Granulicella sibirica: one gene and its partner. The protein of the gene in region 1 interacts with the protein of each later gene in a pairwise test. Links are inferred from orthologs where the notes say so. Each region holds a gene or a part of one and is shown on either strand. Other genes may lie near its edges.

The links.
Region 2: the proteins of ruvA (region 1) and ruvC interact in binary tests that used the Escherichia coli proteins (3 or more experiments, as listed by UniProt). The link is inferred for Granulicella sibirica from one-to-one orthologs.

What each region holds. Positions count from the first base shown.
Region 1 is NZ_RDSM01000001.1:1,903,024-1,911,248, forward strand. What follows is about bases 2,827-5,686. They hold ruvA (Holliday junction branch migration protein RuvA), read right to left. Parts: upstream 4,630-5,686; coding sequence 4,024-4,629; downstream 2,827-4,023. Other genes in these bases: GRAN_RS07955 (hypothetical protein), read right to left, coding at 2,898-3,227; GRAN_RS07960 (hypothetical protein), read left to right, coding at 3,262-4,020; GRAN_RS07970 (DUF1059 domain-containing protein), read right to left, coding at 4,687-4,872; GRAN_RS07975 (PspA/IM30 family protein), read right to left, coding at 4,955-5,617. Outside these bases: GRAN_RS07940 (hypothetical protein), read right to left, coding at 1-14; accD (acetyl-CoA carboxylase, carboxyltransferase subunit beta), read left to right, coding at 132-977; GRAN_RS07950 (M20/M25/M40 family metallo-hydrolase), read right to left, coding at 1,045-2,820; GRAN_RS07980 (hypothetical protein), read right to left, coding at 5,793-6,020; GRAN_RS07985 (flotillin family protein), read right to left, coding at 6,156-7,619; GRAN_RS07990 (NfeD family membrane protein), read right to left, coding at 7,784-8,225. UniProt on the Escherichia coli protein: The RuvA-RuvB-RuvC complex processes Holliday junction (HJ) DNA during genetic recombination and DNA repair.
Region 2 is NZ_RDSM01000002.1:1,054,142-1,062,242, reverse strand. Bases 5,041-7,776 are described here. They hold ruvC (crossover junction endodeoxyribonuclease RuvC), read left to right. Parts: upstream 5,041-6,023; coding sequence 6,024-6,530; downstream 6,531-7,776. Other genes in these bases: rsmA (16S rRNA (adenine(1518)-N(6)/adenine(1519)-N(6))-dimethyltransferase RsmA), read right to left, coding at 7,195-7,776; GRAN_RS15315 (hypothetical protein), read left to right, coding at 6,527-7,201; GRAN_RS15325 (thiazole synthase), read left to right, coding at 5,201-5,971. In the rest of the region: GRAN_RS15340 (alpha-amylase family protein), read right to left, coding at 1-1,773; GRAN_RS15335 (glycoside hydrolase family 76 protein), read right to left, coding at 2,037-3,119; GRAN_RS15330 (carbohydrate porin), read right to left, coding at 3,320-4,765; more of rsmA, read right to left, coding at 7,777-8,001.

The DNA of each region.
Region 1 (8,225 bases):
TAGATGTAGGGCACGAGTTCTCCGCGTCCTCAAGGAAGGAACGCTCTGCCTAAGCCTACCAGTGAGGTGATCGGGCGCGGGAGGCGGCGCGCCGGTACAATGGTTGGAGCTTTGCGGAAGGCAATGAAGCAATGACCTGGTTCAAACGAGAAGATCACGAGATCATCAACGACTCCGAGAAGACGGTACGGACGGAGGGTCTCTGGATCAAGTGCGACAACTGCCGGAAGATCCTGTGGAAGGCCGATTTAGAAGCGAACCTTCAGGTCTGCATGTACTGTGGGAAGCACTTCCGGATCGACGCGCGGAGCCGGATCGAGATCCTGATGGAACCGGGTTTTGAACTGGTTGACCTGGAGCTGAAGTCGACGGACCCCCTGAACTTCTGCGATCTGAAGCCTTACAAGAGAAGGCTGGCGGAGGCGCAGGAGAAAACCGGGTTAAATGATGCGATCGTGAATGCAATCGGGCAGATTGGCTCCCACGACGTTGTGATGAGCGTGATGGAGTATGGGTTCATCGGCGGAAGCATGGGAGCGGTCGTTGGGGAGACGATTGCCCGGGCTATCGATCGGTCGCTGGCGACGTCGAATCCGCTGATCATCGTTGCAGCCTCAGGCGGAGCGAGGATGATGGAGGGGATCGCGTCGCTGATGCAGTTGGCGAAGATCTCGAGCGGGCTTGCCCGGCTGGATGACGCGAAGATTCCCTATATCTCGGTGATGACGGATCCGACTACCGGTGGCGTTACAGCGAGTTTTGCGATGCTTGGGGATTTGAATATCGCGGAACCGGGTGCGCTGATTGGGTTTGCGGGGCCGCGGGTGATCGAGCAGACGATCCGGCAGAAGCTCCCGGAGGGGTTCCAGCGGTCGGAGTTTCTGCTGCAGCATGGGTTTCTGGATGCAATCGTGCCGCGCAAAGAGATGAAGGGGTACCTCGCGCAGGCGCTGGACTGGATGGCTCCGAAGGCTTAGGCATGATTTAGGGCGCAAAAGGAGGCGAGAGCTTATGCTCCCGCCTCCTTTTGTTTGTAACGGATTGCTAGTGGGTGGTATCCGCAGGGCCGGTGGCGTTTGGGTAGATCCCTTCGATGGGCGCGGAGAGCTGCTTCTCGTTTTCGGGATGCGGAAAGGGCTTGCGGGGCATCATGGCTTCGCGTTCGGAGGTGTTGTAGAGGAAGATGGCTTCGACGACGGCTGCCTCCTCAAGATCGGTGGCGTGGAGACGGTCGACGGTATCCATGTTGGAGTGGTGGGTGCGGGTAGCGTAGTCCATCGGATCCTGGATGAACTGGAAGCCGGGGAGGCCGACGGCGTCGAAGGCGAGGTGATCGGTGCCGCCGGTGTCGCGCGTGGTGATCGTGGAGACCCCGAGGTCGGCGAGCGGGGCGATCCACTGCTTGAAGATGGGCGCGATGGCGAAGTTGCCCTGGGTGTAGACGCCGCGGACCATGCCTGTGCCGTTATCGAGATTGTAGTAGGCATCGAGAGTCTCCCACTCTTTTGTCGTCTTGAGCGGGCCGTGGTTGCGGCTCATGAAAGAGGGTGTTCCTGCCGGATCGGGGGTCCTGGAGGGCTCGAAGTCACCGAAGTGAGTCTTCACATAGCCCAGGGAGCCGTAGAGGCCCTGCTCTTCACCGGACCAGAGAGCGATGCGGATGGTCCGGCGGGGCTTGATGCCGAGCGTCTTGAGGATGCGGACGGCCTCCATCGCTACGACGGAGCCGGCTCCATTATCAGTAGCGCCGGTGCCGGAGATCCAGCTATCGAGATGGCCGCCGACCATGACGACCTCATCCTTCAGCTTGGGATCGGTACCGGGGATCTCGGCCACGGTATTGAAGCCGTGCTCGTGGTCACCGGTGGTCTTGGTCTCGATGTTGAGCTCGAGGGTGACTGGAACCTTGTTCTGGAGGAGACGGCCGAGGCGGTTGTACTGCTCGACGACCATGACGGCGTTGGGGATGGTGACGGCGTTCTCGCGGGTCTGGGCCCCACGGATGAGGTTGGCGCCGTTGTCGTCGAAGATGATGCCGGTTCCGCCGCCGCTTGAACCATCGCGGGAGGGAGTGATGATGGCCACGACACCTTCATCGACCATGAGCTTGAGGGCCTTTGTGCGTAGGGCGGCGAGGCGGAGACGTTCTGCGATGGGATAGGCTCCGGCACGCGAAGCCTGGGGGCCCTCCATCTCCTTGAGCTGCTCGGGGGTATAGCGGGTGAAGAGCGGATCGGTAATGTCGGGCGTGGCGCGCATGGCGCCGAGAAGAACGATTTTGCCGGAGAGCTTGCCCTTGAACTTGTCGAGCGAGGCTTCGTCCTGAAGCTCGACGTAGACGGCGTCGGCGGTGATTGGACCCTTGGTGGGCGGCGACCATGGGGCGGCCTGGGCCCAGAGCGGTTCGGGATCGGGCGAGACCATACGGACCCAGGTGTTGATCTGCTGCCAGCCCATGCCGAACTCGCCCCAGTCTTCAAGGTGCGCGTTTTCGAGGCCGATCTTAGTCAAGGTGTCGCGGGTCCAGGCGTTGGCCTTGGCCATATTCGGCGAGCCGGTGAGGCGCGGACCGATGCCGTCATTAAGAGCTCCGGCGAATTCCATTACGTGCGAGTGGCGGAGGCCTTCTTCGCGTATGCGCTGGTACATGGTGAGGTCGAGGCTTTCCTGCGCGGGCTGCGGGCCGTAGGCGCTTTCAGCCTTCTTTTCGGCCTTGGCGTCGAGCGACTTTTTCTGGGCGGGGAGAAGCGTGGGGAGGGTGAGGCAGGCGAGCGTGGCGAAGCAGATGCTCCGATGCACGGCGGAGCGGGCGATGGACATTTCGGGTCGAGCCTCCAGGCAGATGTCGTGGAGGCTTGAGGATAACAAAAGAACGTGGGGTGAATATCCGGTTTGAATCAGGCGCGTCGAAGCTGGCGGCGTGCCCAGAGGGTTCCCAGGTAAGCGTAGGCGATGAAGAGAACGACGACGCCGATGGGGAGGCCGAAGCGCTTGTAGGCGAAGGAGTAGTCGATCGCGTGGCTGCCTGCGGTGTTGTACACAAGAAGCGAGATGATGCCGACGAAGGTCGCGGCGAAGAAGGCGGCGAAGCCTGTTGCGGTTGCCATGAGGAGGCTGGTGAACCAGCCGAGATCGCCGACGGGAACACCGAAGAAGTATCCCTGGCCGGAGAGACGGGGTGTGGGAGAAGCGGGTCGGGTTTGCTTGCTCGTCTGAGTCGGGGTCATAGGGCTACCTTCTTCTACAGATAGAATACCGCTCATGGCAGAGGGTTTGGACAACGGGTTGGTGCGCGCGATCGACGTGGCGCGGGATGTGATTTTGCGGCACGCGCCGAATGGCGTGGCTTTTGGTGTGTACGGCGATTCGGGGCTCTCCGACCAGGAGCTCGAGAGGCTTGTTCAGGCAGTGCCGCTTGAAGTCGCCGGGAAGCTGGGGTTGAAACAATACTTTTTCGTGCCGCTTGCGATGAATGCCGGGCGGAGGGGTGGGGATGCCGAGACGATGATCGCGCCCACCTATACGACTGAGCTTGCGGATGATGCGATCTGCCATCGGAATGTGAAGCTTGGGCCTTCGGTGGATGGGGTTTTTCTCTCGACACGGCTGCTTGGGGACAAGTTTGCCATTGCTTTCGAGCTTTTTATCAACGTGGGACATGGGTTTGTTGAGGTTGCGGGGGTTCCGGCGGCGTTTGCGGAGCTTTGCTGGTCTCAGGCATTGGCGGATGTAAGGGGCGAGACTAGCCAGGATTCGTGGGAGAGCCGGGGGCTTGCGCTCGCCGAAAAAGGCAAGGTGGACGAGAAGGCCAAGGGCGAGTACATCGAGGCGGCGTTCTCGGATGGGCTCGCGATTTACCTGCTTTCGCTTTCTGTCGACTTCGACTATTCGGAACTGCGGGAGAGAGAGTACCCGCTGCTTGCGCCGCAGGCTCTGGCGGAGCGGCTGCGGCTTGTGGCGAAGCTGTTTCCTCCGAATCCTGGGTATGAGTTCGCGATCAAATATCGGCGGCGGGCGTAAGCCTCAGCGAATGCTGGACATGGCTGCGCGGAAGAGAGACTCGAAGTCGGCGGCGGATTCGGGGTGGCGGGCGATGGCACCTTCGATGGCCTTCTGGGCGGCGGGGCGCGGGTAGCCTAGGTTGACCAATGCCGAGAGGGCGTCTTCGGCGGCGGGGCCGTAGTGGGTCGTGGTGGTGGTTTGTGGAGTGGCGGAGGGGTAGGCAAGGTCGTCCAGTTTATCTTTCAGCTCCAGGACGACTCTTTCGGCAGTTTTCTTGCCGATTCCGGGGATTTTTGTAAGGGTTGCGTGATCGGAGCCTCGGATGGCGTTGACGAGGCGTTCGGGGGCTATGCCGCTCAGGACCGTAATTGCCAGCTTCGGGCCTATGCCTGTGATCGTCAAGAGCTTCTCGAAGAGGCGTTTTTCGTGCAGTTCGGCGAAGCCGAAGAGGGCTAGCTGATCCTCGGCCACCCTGGTGTAGATGTGGAGAGCTATCTCGCTCCCCTCGTTGGGGATTGAGGTAAAAGTCGTGACGGAGATGGCCACTTCGTAACCTACGCCGGCGCATTCGACGATTGCCTGGTTGGGGGATTTGGTGAGAAGGCGGCCGCGCAGGTGGGCAATCATGCGTCTTAGTGTACGTTTTGGTTCGGCAGGATGTGGGCCATTGTGCGGTAAACGTGGTTAGCCGTTGCGACGAATGGCTTCGAGGACGTGCTCGACGGCCTGGTCCTTGAAGTGGGTCAGGTTGTGGACCTCGGCCGCGTGCTTCTCGATGACGGGGAGCATCTCGTCTTCGGAGTTTCCTTCGAGCTGCCAATTGCAGTCGTAGCCTACGTCCTTGCAGTGGAAGTGCTTCTTCGCGGCCATGGATCACCTCTTTGCGGGTGAGATGCCGGGTGGGGCGAACGTCTCCGCGATGATGTTGATGGGCCGGTAATGTGGGCTGGCGCTATTGGAGTAGGCGGTTCTGGTTTCGGTTTTTCAGGTCCTGGAGGAGGGCTTCGACCTTGTCTTCGCGCTCCATGTTCTGGAACTGGTCTTCGAGGGTGGGCTCGGTGAGGAGGGCGTTGTGGGCGGCGTTGGTGGATTCGGTCTGGGTGATGGTGGTGCGGAGGCGGTTGAGGGTGGTGGTGGGGTCTTGAGCGCCTGACGGGGTAGCCTTCTGGATGGCGCGGGCGCGGCGGGCGCGGGCGATCAGGAGGTCGGTCTCGGTGCGGGTCTCGGCTAGTTTTTGCTGGAGGCGGTTGTAGGCGGCGCGGAGGTTTTCGGTCTCGGTGGTTTGATCCTCCAACTGCTGGGTGAAGCCCTCGGCTAGCTGCTGGCTGGCGAGGGAACGCTCGAGGGCGGCACGGGCGAGGTCGTCCTGCTGGCGGGTGACGGCAAGCTCGGCCTTGTGATGCCACTCCTGGGCAGAGGCTTCGTGGTCTTTGCGCTTCTTCTGGAGGAGGTGCTGGTCGGCGATGGCGATGGCTACCTGGGTCTTCACCTGAAGGAGCTGGTTTTCCATGTCCAGGACTAACTGGCGGGCCAGTTTTTCGGGGTCCTCGGCGCGCTCAATGAGGTCGTTGATGTTGGCGCGGAGGAGGGTGGCTACGCGTTCGAGGAGGGCCATGATGGTTCCTTTCGGGGCTTCCGGGGCTGACGCCCTTTGGCTTGGCTGATGGTGATGGCACGGATGAGGCCGTGCCAATAAGCAGGACAGTTGGACGGTGGTGCATTACTGCAACGACAACAGAAGACGCAGATTCTCTTCGGGAATGACAACCAGAAAGGCAACGGCAACGGCTTTAGAAGCGGCGGTCGAATAGGCGCTCTAGGGCTACGAGGGCGAGGATGGTCATGAGGCCTCCGCCGAAGCGGGGGCGGCCGTAGCCTCCGCAGTTGTTGTAGCCGTAGCCGTTTCCATAGCCCCAGTGGCGGCGGTGGTGATGGTGGTGTCCGAAGACGATGCGGCGGACGACGTGGACGATGAAGAAGATTATGAGGGCGGGGGCGATGAGCAGGAGGGTGATCATGGGTCGTTTCCTTTGGAACGATCGGATGAAGGTGGTGGGTTTGCCTTGGACGTTGTTGCCGGTTCTCCCACCTTCGGCACGATGGAACCGTGCCTAAGGTGGGGCACCCCGGTGTAGATGGGCGAGGGGCCCGGGTTAGTTGGGCTTGATTTCGCTGCTGGTTTCGGAGCGGGGCTCCATGGGTTTGATCTGGCCCATGAGGTCGGACATCTTCATGCCGGTGAGGGACTCGAGAAGGGCTGGGACCTGTGCGGCGATCTTGGTGACCTCGCCGGTGACGCGGCTAGCTCCCATGCCTCCACCGCTCTCTTCGCCGGTTGAGATGATGGTGATCTTGTCGACCTTCGAGAGAGGCTCGGCCATGGCGCGGACGACTTCGGCCATGTTGGTGATGAGCTTGTCGACGATGGCGGCCTGTGTCCACTCCTGGTAGGCTTCGGCCTTGACGTTCATGGCCTTGGCTTCGGCTTCGCCCTTCTGGAAGATGACGTCGGCTTCGGCCTGACCCTGGAGGCGTGTGATCGCGGCCTGCGCCTCACCCTGAACGCGGGCGGCGGCGGCGAGACCTTCGGCCTGGATGGTGGCGCGGGATTTCTCGGCCGTGGCGATATTGGTGATGCGGCGGGCTTCGATCTCAGAGGCCTTGAGGACGGTGGAGATGAGCTCGTTCTCGTGGCGTGCGATTTCAGCTTCCTGGACCTTGATCTGGGCTTCCTTCTCGACCTGGAGGATCTTTTGCTGCTCGGCGACGACCTGCTGCTGCATGACGTTCGTCTGGAGTTCGTAGGCCTTGTCGGCCTGGGCTTCTTGACGACGCGACTGCTCGGTGAACTGGGCCTTCTGGATGTCGAGGTCGCGCTGGGCCTGGGCCTGCTTGGCTAACGACGCGGTCTCGGCGATGACGCGATCCTGATCGGACGCGGCCTTGGCGATGGCAGCTTCGCGAAGAGCGTTGGCGCGACGGATAGCGGTGTCGCGTTCGGCTTCGGCGGCGGCGATTTCGGCGTCGCGCTTGATGCGGGCTACGTCGGGGCGGCCCATGTTGGTGATGTACTCGTTCTTGTCGCGGACCTCGCGGATGGTGAACGACACGACTTCGAGGCCCATCTTCGAGAGGTCATCGAGACACGTGGCGCGCATGCGCTCGGCGACCATCTCGGGCTCCTTCACGATCTGCTCGACGGTCAACTGGCCGATGATGCCGCGGAGATGGCCTTCCATGACGAGGCGGATGAGGGCCTCCTTCTGGTCGGGGGTCTTCGAGAGGAACTGCTCGGCGGCGGTGAGGATGGACTCGTGGTCCGAGCGGACCTTGATCTGGGCGACGGCTTCGACGGTGACGGCGACGCCCTGCTTGGTGTAGAGGTCCTGCTGGGGCGCGACGTCGAAGCTCATGAGCTCGAGGGTGAGGGCGCGGTAGGTTTCGACGACCGGGAAGATGACGGCGCCGCCCTTGGTGATGACGCGCGCGGCACGGTAGCCGTAGACGATGATGGCTTCGTTGGGGCCGGCCTTGCGGTAGAGGCGGCCTATGGACGAGAAGAGGATGAGCGTGGCGAGAATGACGAGGCCGACGACGACGATGACGGAGGTGGACATGACTTCCTGGCTCCTTTGGAGCTGAAGCGGTTATAGGTTCGGATGGAGCAAGAGCGAGATACAGGGGTCCTTCGCTTTGCTCAGGATGACGGCGTAAAACTTGCAGCGGCGAAGATAAACGCAGATTCCCTTCGGGAATGACAACCAGAAAGGCAACTGCCCGCTCAATCGCTGAGGGCGGCTTGCACGGGCCGGTCCGTAGGGAGGGATTCTTCCCAGAGGCGGACGTAGGCAATGCCACGTTCGTACCGCAGGACGACGACCTCGGTGTCGCGTGCGATGGGCAGGCCATCCTCCGAGCGGGCGGCGGCGGCGCGGCGGGTTCCGAGCTGGGTGAAGAGGATCTCGCCGGTTTCGCCGGAGCGGATCTGGCTGGAGACGCGGGCGATGACGCCGTACATGTCCGTGTCTCCGGGGGCAAGGACGCGCTCGCGGGGCATGAGGACCTTGAAGAGGAGAGCGTAGATCAGCGACGAACCGGCGATGCCACTGAGGGACGCGAGCAGGAGGACGATGGCCGCTGGCAGGATGTGAGCGCGGGCCATCAGGTAGCCGGCTCCGCCGAACCAGCAGAGGAACGCAGGGATGGTGAAGCCGTTGAGGGCG
Region 2 (8,101 bases), on another replicon or contig:
CCGCCCCTTTTCCCGCGCAACAATCGATGGCGAATCCGAAGGCGGCTGCCGTGTGTAAACCGCCTCAGGCGGATACACCGGATAGGGATGAATCGTCGTCATCACCGGGTCGGCGACAGGTGCCAGCGGAATACTCCACACAGGCCCGGCTATCCACTCCGTATCTTCAAAGCCGGCCGTAAGCGCATTCCTCTTCTTGACGGACTGAAGATGAACCGAAGTCATCGACTCAGCGGACTTGGGCTCGGAGCGCTGTCGGCTTCCAACCTTCTTGATGCCAAACAACTCACCAAGCGCAAAATCGTCGCGAGGCGTTCCCGTCTCGTCATAGAGGCTCGTCTCGAAGGTAGCCAGCAGCGATCCCCCTCCATCCGCATACGCTTCCAGCGCCTTGCACTGTGCATTGCTCAGCAACGCAACGTTCGGCAGAATGAGCGCAGCATACCGCTGCATGTGCTCGACCGTGAGATCCTCTTCATGCAGGAAGTCGAAGGGAATGCGCGCCTCGACGAGCACCGAGTACATCCCCTCGATCGAGTCGGTCTTATCCTCTTTGGTGGGGGCCTCATACACGGTCATCGACTTGGGTGCGACAACGATAGCGATACGGGCAAGGGACCTCACATTGTGAAAGTGCTTGTCATGCTTCGCGTGCCACGCAAGAAAGTCGCGCCCCGGGTTCTGCCAGCGGCGGTCTTCCTGGAAGCCCTGTTCAAGCCCCAGCCAGTGATACCAGACGACTCCGCCAGCGGCTGCCGTCTGCGCCATGCGGCACTCCGGCTCCACTGAGGTATCCGTGACATTCCGCCAACTAATCGCACCCGCCCGCGCATAACTCGCCGAGACTGCGGCTACCGGCCGATCGCCCATCAGCGCAAGCGCAAACTTCACTTGCTGCGCATCCTGCCACACAGGCGCGATCACGCTCGCACGGGACTGATTATCGGCCGTATACCAGAGCGCCTCTCGCGTAAGCTTCCACTGATCAAGCCCCGACTCCTTCAGGCCGCCGCCAAGATTGCAGCTATAGAAGTTATGTGGGCTCTTCTCCATCACGACGCTCTTGTAAAGGTTGATGAGGTCCCCAGCACTTGCCATCAGCGCAGCTTTGTACTCCGCCGAGTGAGGATCGCCGATCTTCCTGCAGTTATCGCAGTAGCAAACCTGCATCGTGGGCCACCCGTTCATGTAAAGGCCGTCGATGTCGTAGTTGGCATTCAATTCGCGAATAATCGCAGGCTGCTGCTCGCTGAAGTGCCCACCGAACTGGCACGTGAACGCGATATCCGGCGCGGAAGACTGCAGGCTCCCATCCTGGTTGTGCCGGAACCACAGCGGATGCTCCGCGATGAGCTTGGGGTCCATCCACTGGATATCTGGGCTCATGCGGCCATAGATGCGCATCCCGCGAGCCTTCGCCGCCTTCACGCAATCGCCGAAGAGGTCCCGTTCCCCAAGAAAGCTGCTGCGATGGAAATACGGGATCCTCGTCGGATAGAAAGCGACGGGACCTGATACCGAGAGTGCCAGCGCCTGCACCTTGGTCGAGGCCCAGTAGTCGGCCCACTGCTCCACGTTGGCGTTCTGCGGGTCGCGCTCGTTGAAGTTCGTCTGCCCTGTGCGCTTCACGCGGCGATACCAAGGGCCGGCGGACACAGGCACCTTATTCGCGACGGGAATAGCTTCAGTGGATGCGAGCAGGGAAGGGACAGTCAAACCGCTAAGCAGGCTTCCTGCCCCCATAATGGCGAAGTCTCGCCGAGTCGTCTTCACGCTCTCTCCTTGAAGCTTCAATCCGCCTCAAAGGGCCGGGTCGCAACTGCAGGCGATGCTATGGAACCAGAATAGGAGTGTCAATCGAGGTCAGACCACGTCGGCCCTGCTCACGCCGATGCGCGTTGCCCGGCCTCTCTCACCAGCCAACGAACCCGAGTGCCCGATCTTCGCCGAAAGTCTCACCGTCGGCGAAGGTGGAAGCCAAACCGTCGAACCATCGAGCCTTGCTCTTGCACCTTCCGTCGGGCTCGTATCGAAGATCACCGCTTCTCCGCAGCCGCATTCAGTGCATCCAACGCCGACGCCTGCGCTCCCGCATTATCCGCGGCGGGCGGCCCCGACCACACGGTACTGAACCGGTTATCCGGCGTCCGTGCATTCGACCATACTGACTCGCCATTCGCATCCAGAAAACGTACGAACGCCGGATCCCCATCCACCGCCTGAAGCTGCACAAGGTTGCGGTTAAAGATGCCTTTGAACTGCACCCCGTCCTCGCTGCACTTCGGCTCGCACGGATCATGCAGAATCCCTTGCGCGTCCGTCAGGTGGATCACCGCCGCCTGCGCAATGCGCGTCGCCGACGCGATCAGTTCGGGATTCTTCTTCTCCTTCCGGCTGAGCGCCGCAAGCCCTCCAAGCACGACCCCTTGGTTATAGCTCCACGTCGTCCCCTTATTGTTCTTGCACGAGCCGGTGAGCCCATCGTTCACCAGTCCATCCTCGTTGATCATCCCCGTACCCGAGAACCACTTCCACTCCCGGTTCGCCCAGTCCAGGTACTCGTTCTGCTTCTTTCCGCGCGTGTGCAGAGCCAGCTTCGCCGCGACCGAAAGGAAGAGCTCATTGGCGATCGCGTTCTTGTAGTGCCGATCCTTCTTCCACCAGATGCCGCCTCCGCATGTGTCATCCCATCCATGCGACATATCGTCGAAGATCGACTCCGACATCTGCAGGTACTGGTTCGCCTGTTTCCCATGCGGGTTCAACTCATAGGCATCGATCCACGCCAATGCCCACCAGCCCTCGTCGTCGTAGTACTCGTTGAGGAATCCCGCAAACTTCTGCGGAGCCTTTTGAAACACGTCCGGGAAGATCCACCGCACCGTCTCGTCCCGCGCGATGCGCGACTCATCCGCCAATGCCGTCACTGCGTTCGCCGAGTTCCACCAGCCGGTCGTCGTGAACAAGCCGGTCTTCTTGTCGTAGAGCTGCAAAAGCGCAACAGCGGACGGATGCAGACGCTTCAACGCCTCATCCCGCGAAGGCGGCACAACCGAAGTTTGTGCCGGCGCGAAGAGACTGAAGAAGCAGAGTGCGAGGAGGAGGGAAGCACGCGTCATGAGCACGGTCCAATTAAACCACTGCTCAGGGCAAAAAGCCGTCTCGCTTGACAAACCAGGGGCCCGGAAAGCCCTCTACCACCAGCGTCCGGAAAAACATGCACATAAAACGCATCCACCCAGTAAAGACGCACCCTTCACCACGTTTTCTACCGGCCCGCTAACCACGTTTACCGTACATTGGACCGCATCCTGCACCATCAAAAATCGACATGCATGCGCACGGATTCAACCAGCACCGGCCCCCGGTCCTGGTTGTACCCCGGGTGCTCGACAAACTGCCCATCCAGCGCATAAAACACCCCCCGCCACGCGTGGAGATTGTAATAACCCTCCAAAATATCCTCTCGCGCATAGTTCAACCCGTTATCTCCAAGCAGAAAACCCAAACCGCCAAGCCGGAGGTAGTTCTGATGATCCCTCTTGATCGCGTTGGAAACAAAGGTGATACCGGCCTTATCCAAAGGTCGCCCATACCTACGCATGAAGTAATCCGCCCCAAACGCGAACGTCTGATCCACCTCCGTGTAAGCGAACGACTGATGCTGCCCCTCGTTCCACCCAAATCGCCCGTAAATACGAGTGTTTTCAGTAATTTCCTGCTCGAAGTTCAACCCAACCCCGTACTTCACCGTCGACCCCGGGGCATGCGCCGTAATGTCCGGCACCTTCGTCAATCCAGCCTCGAACGCCTTGATCGAATCCCTGTAAACCCCCATATTTGCATGGTTTACGAATCCCAGCAGCCTCACCGCCCCCTTCCGCTCTTTCGGTAGGAAAGCCGAAAAGGGCGTCCTCCGAAATTCAAACTCCGTGTTCTCCCCCCGAGCCCGCCGGACATTCCAGTCCACATCGATCCCATTCGCAACCGTCGGCATTAGCCCAAGCGCATACCGAGCCGACCAGATTTTGTCGTCGTATTCCGCCACCCCGGCATAGGTATACCCCCGAGTATCCGCCGCGTAATCCCAAGCCCCGTTATTGTCTACCGTCCAGTTCATGAACTGAAGGTGGCTATCTGTCCCAATGCTATTCAGATCAATCACATCCGGCAGGCTCATCTTGCCGAAGCGGAGGTCGAAACGCCGCGTTGGCACCGAGGTGGAGAGTGAAAAAGGCGTACGTTCCGCTTCGGTGAGTTCTCCGCCGACGCCAATGACTTCATGCAGTTGAACCCGCGCGATATAAGGCTTCGAACCAAGCGATGGGTTCCGAACCACATCGAGATTGGTGAAACCGCCAAGGCCAAGCGCTTCCGAGATCCCTCTGCCGCCCGAGGATTCAACGTCGATGAGGAAGTCTGTTGATGCCCTCGGATTACGGATGACCTGGGCGCCTAGATAGAGCGTTCCCAGGAGAGACGTCTTATATTCCCCGCGTCCGAGAAGACTGTTAGGCCCGCTGTACGGGGTATGAAATGGCCCATGTGCCTGGAAGATTATGTTGGTCTGCCCGACGATCAGGAACCGCGACTTATCGGAATGCGGGAAGAGCGTTGCGGGCGGATCCTCCGGTTTGGGAGGGGAAGCGGGAGAATCGGTCTGAGCCTCTGTTGCCGGTTGTGCAGATTCCTGAGCCGGAAGAATTCGCGTGAGAGATGCAGCCAACAGGGTAAACGCGATCAATCGAGAGAGATGTGAGGGCATGCGATGGTATCCATCGTGCTTGAGGCATGTGAATGAGTGACGAATTTTGGCACACACCGAGGCGAGTGCGTCCCGTTTTATTACTTTCATTACCTCTCCCGTTCGGTGTCGTGTGTCTCGTCAGGGTACAGGATGAGACAGCTTGACGTGAGGAAACGGGCGGGCGTAGTCTTTGCTTACACGGGAAAGGAGGATGGTCCAGCCTATGAAAATTGACGGTAAATGTAGTTCAACAGTACGTGAGGTGACTGAGGCTTAGAGCGTCCAGCTCTAGTCCTGGCATTCTGTAGTTGCAGTCTTAGCCGAGGCCCATGTCCGAGTGTGGACGCCTCAAGTCAATCTCAACAGCTCACCGACAGACGGCTCGACCGACCAGAATCCTCTGGGGTCGGGCCGTTTGCTTTGTGTGTGCATGGAGTCTTTAGAATGGGCAGTATGGAACCTTTGGTGATTGCCGGAACGAGCTTTCGCTCACGGCTGATTGTGGGAACAGGAAAGTATAAAGATGGCGCGGAGACGAAGGCGGCTGTCGAGGCTTCGGGTGCTGAGATGGTCACGGTAGCAGTGCGGCGGGTAAACCTTGACCGTTCGAAGGAGTCGCTGCTGGACTTTCTGGATCCGAAGAAGCTGTTCCTCCTTCCCAATACAGCGGGATGCTACACAGCGGAAGAGGCGATCCGGGCGGCGAGGCTGGGACGTGAGGTGGGGCTCTCGGATTGGGTGAAGATCGAGGTGATTGGCGATCAGGCGACGCTTTATCCGGATGTGCAAGCGACACTTGAAGCGACCAAAGTGCTGGTGAAGGAGGGATTTACCGTTCTTCCGTATACGACGGAAGATATTGTGTTTGCGAAGAGGCTGATCGACGTAGGTGCAGCTGCGGTGATGCCTCTGGGGGCTCCGATTGGGACGGGGTTGGGCTTGCAGAACATCACTGGACTCAGGATTCTTCGAGAGCTAATTACCGAGGTTCCATTGATCGTGGATGCGGGAGTTGGTACGGCTTCGGATGCGGCTTTGGCGATGGAGCTCGGGTTCGATGCGGTGCTGATGAATACGGCCATTGCGCTGGCTGATGATCCCATTCTGATGGCTGAGGCGATGCGGCATGCGGTGATTGGCGGCTATCAGGCCAGGCTGGCTGGACGGATGCCTCGGAAGCTGTATGCGTCGGCCAGTTCGCCGATGGAGGGTATCTCGCGTTAGCTTGCGAGATGCCGGGGTTCTTCCGGCTCTGGCTATGCGGTAAACTCCGCGTATGCGGGTGTTTGGGATCGACTGTGGAACCGAGTTTACGGGGTATGGCGTCGTCGAGATGGATAAGGACGCGCGGATGCCGAAGCTCCTGCATCGGGCTGCGGGAACGATTCGACTGAGCAAGAAGGAGAAGACTCCTCAGCGACTTGCTCAGGTGTATGCGGAGCTGGTGGCGTTGATGACGCTGCACGAGCCGACTGTGGTGGCGATCGAAGAGGTGTTCTTCTCGGCCAATGCGAAGTCCGCACTGAAGCTTGGTCAGGTTCGCGGTGTGGCGATGCTTGCGGCCGCGACTTGCGGGCTTGAAGTGGCGGAATATGCTCCGTTGTCAGTGAAGAGTTCGGTGGTTGGTTATGGGCTTGCCGCGAAGGAGCAGGTGCAGTTCATGGTGACTCGCCTGCTTGGGCTCGAGGTTGCGCCTGAATCAGCGGATGCCGCCGATGCGTTGGCTGTGGCGATCTGCCATCTGCATACGGCGCAGACGTTTACGATGCAGGGTGCGCGTTGAGGGTTTGGGTTGGATTCTTTCTTCTGCTTGGTTTGCGGGTTGCTTGTGGGCAAAGCTCCACAGCCAAGGTTTCGTACAGCCAGGATCGACCTGGGCTCGAGACTCCGAAGTATAAGATCACGGTCGCGGAGAATGGACAGGCGAGTTACCACGCGGAGCTTGCGGCTCCGAAGGTTGCTGCTGGCGACGATCTGCCTCCAATGCCTAGTCCGGTTATCGATCGCTCGATAACTTTTACGGATGCGACCACCGCGAAGATCTTCGAACTGGCTCGAGGCGCTGATCGGTTCGCGATCGTTTGCGAATCGAAGGTGAAGAACATCGCCAAAACGGGGGATAAGGTACTGAGTTATTCAGGACCCGATGGCCAAGGTGAATGCGCTTATAACTTTTCCGAGGTGAAGCAGGTTGCGGCGCTGACTGACCTTTTTCAGGCTGCGGCGACTACGATCGAGATTGGGCGCAGGCTGGACTTTAAGAGGCGTTTCGATCGTCTTGGCCTGGACGCCGAGATGATCTCCCTCGGGAGCATGCTAGAAGGGCACCAGGCTTGCGAGGTGGGAATGATTGCGCCATCCCTTCGGGCCATTGCCAACGATACGGAACTGATGCAGCGGGTTCGATTGCGGGCGGCGAAGATGCTTGAAGAGGCTGGCCTGACTGCTCAATAATGCGCTTGGCTTTGATTCAGAGCTAGATAGACCGACGCCATCTGCTCGAGGGTGAGGGATTCGGCGCGGGCCTCGGGTGGGAGGTTTTCTGGCCAGTTGGACTCGATTTGAGTGCTGGTCCAGTTGGCGGCGCGCAGGTTGTTGCGCAGAGTCTTGCGCTTCTGGGCGAAGGCTCGGCGGAGGAAGGTGTCGAAGGAGGCGGGATCTACGCCGAGATCGGCGAAGCGGGATGCGAAGTCGAGGCGGATGACCGTCGAGAAGACGTCTGGTGGCGGATTGAAGGCGCTTGGCGGGAGCGTAAAGAGGTTGTCAACGCGGGCGTAGAGCTGTGTGGTTGCGGACAGTAAACCATAATCCCGGACACCGGGAGACGCGGCGATGCGCTCGGCAACCTCGCGTTGCATCATCAGGACTGCTCTCCGGAGATGCGCGGAGGCGGCAAAGAGCTTGAGGAGAATGTCCGAGGTGATGTAGTAGGGAAGATTGCCGATCACGTCGGCGGTTTCGCCATGGGGAACAAGGGCTGGGAGATCGACGGTGAGAATGTCGGCTTCGATGACTTCGACGGACGGGGTTTCGCGAAAGCGGAAGCGGAGTTCGGCGGCGAGGGCTCGGTCGAGTTCAACCAGGATCAGGCGGCGACAGCGTGGGGCGAGGATCGTGGTGATGGCGCCGTGTCCTGGGCCGATTTCAATGACAGTACGGTCGCTAGGGTCGCCGATGGCATCGGCGATGGCATGGCGAGCGGTGTCGTCAGCGAGGAAGTTCTGACCGAGTTTGGGCTTGCGAGGTGATGTCATGCGCGTGTCATACGGGGGGTACCCCTTCCCCCTGTGCAGTGGGCCATATCATTCTCTTTGAACGATTTGCGAGGATTTATCGCGCGAATCCCTCATAAAA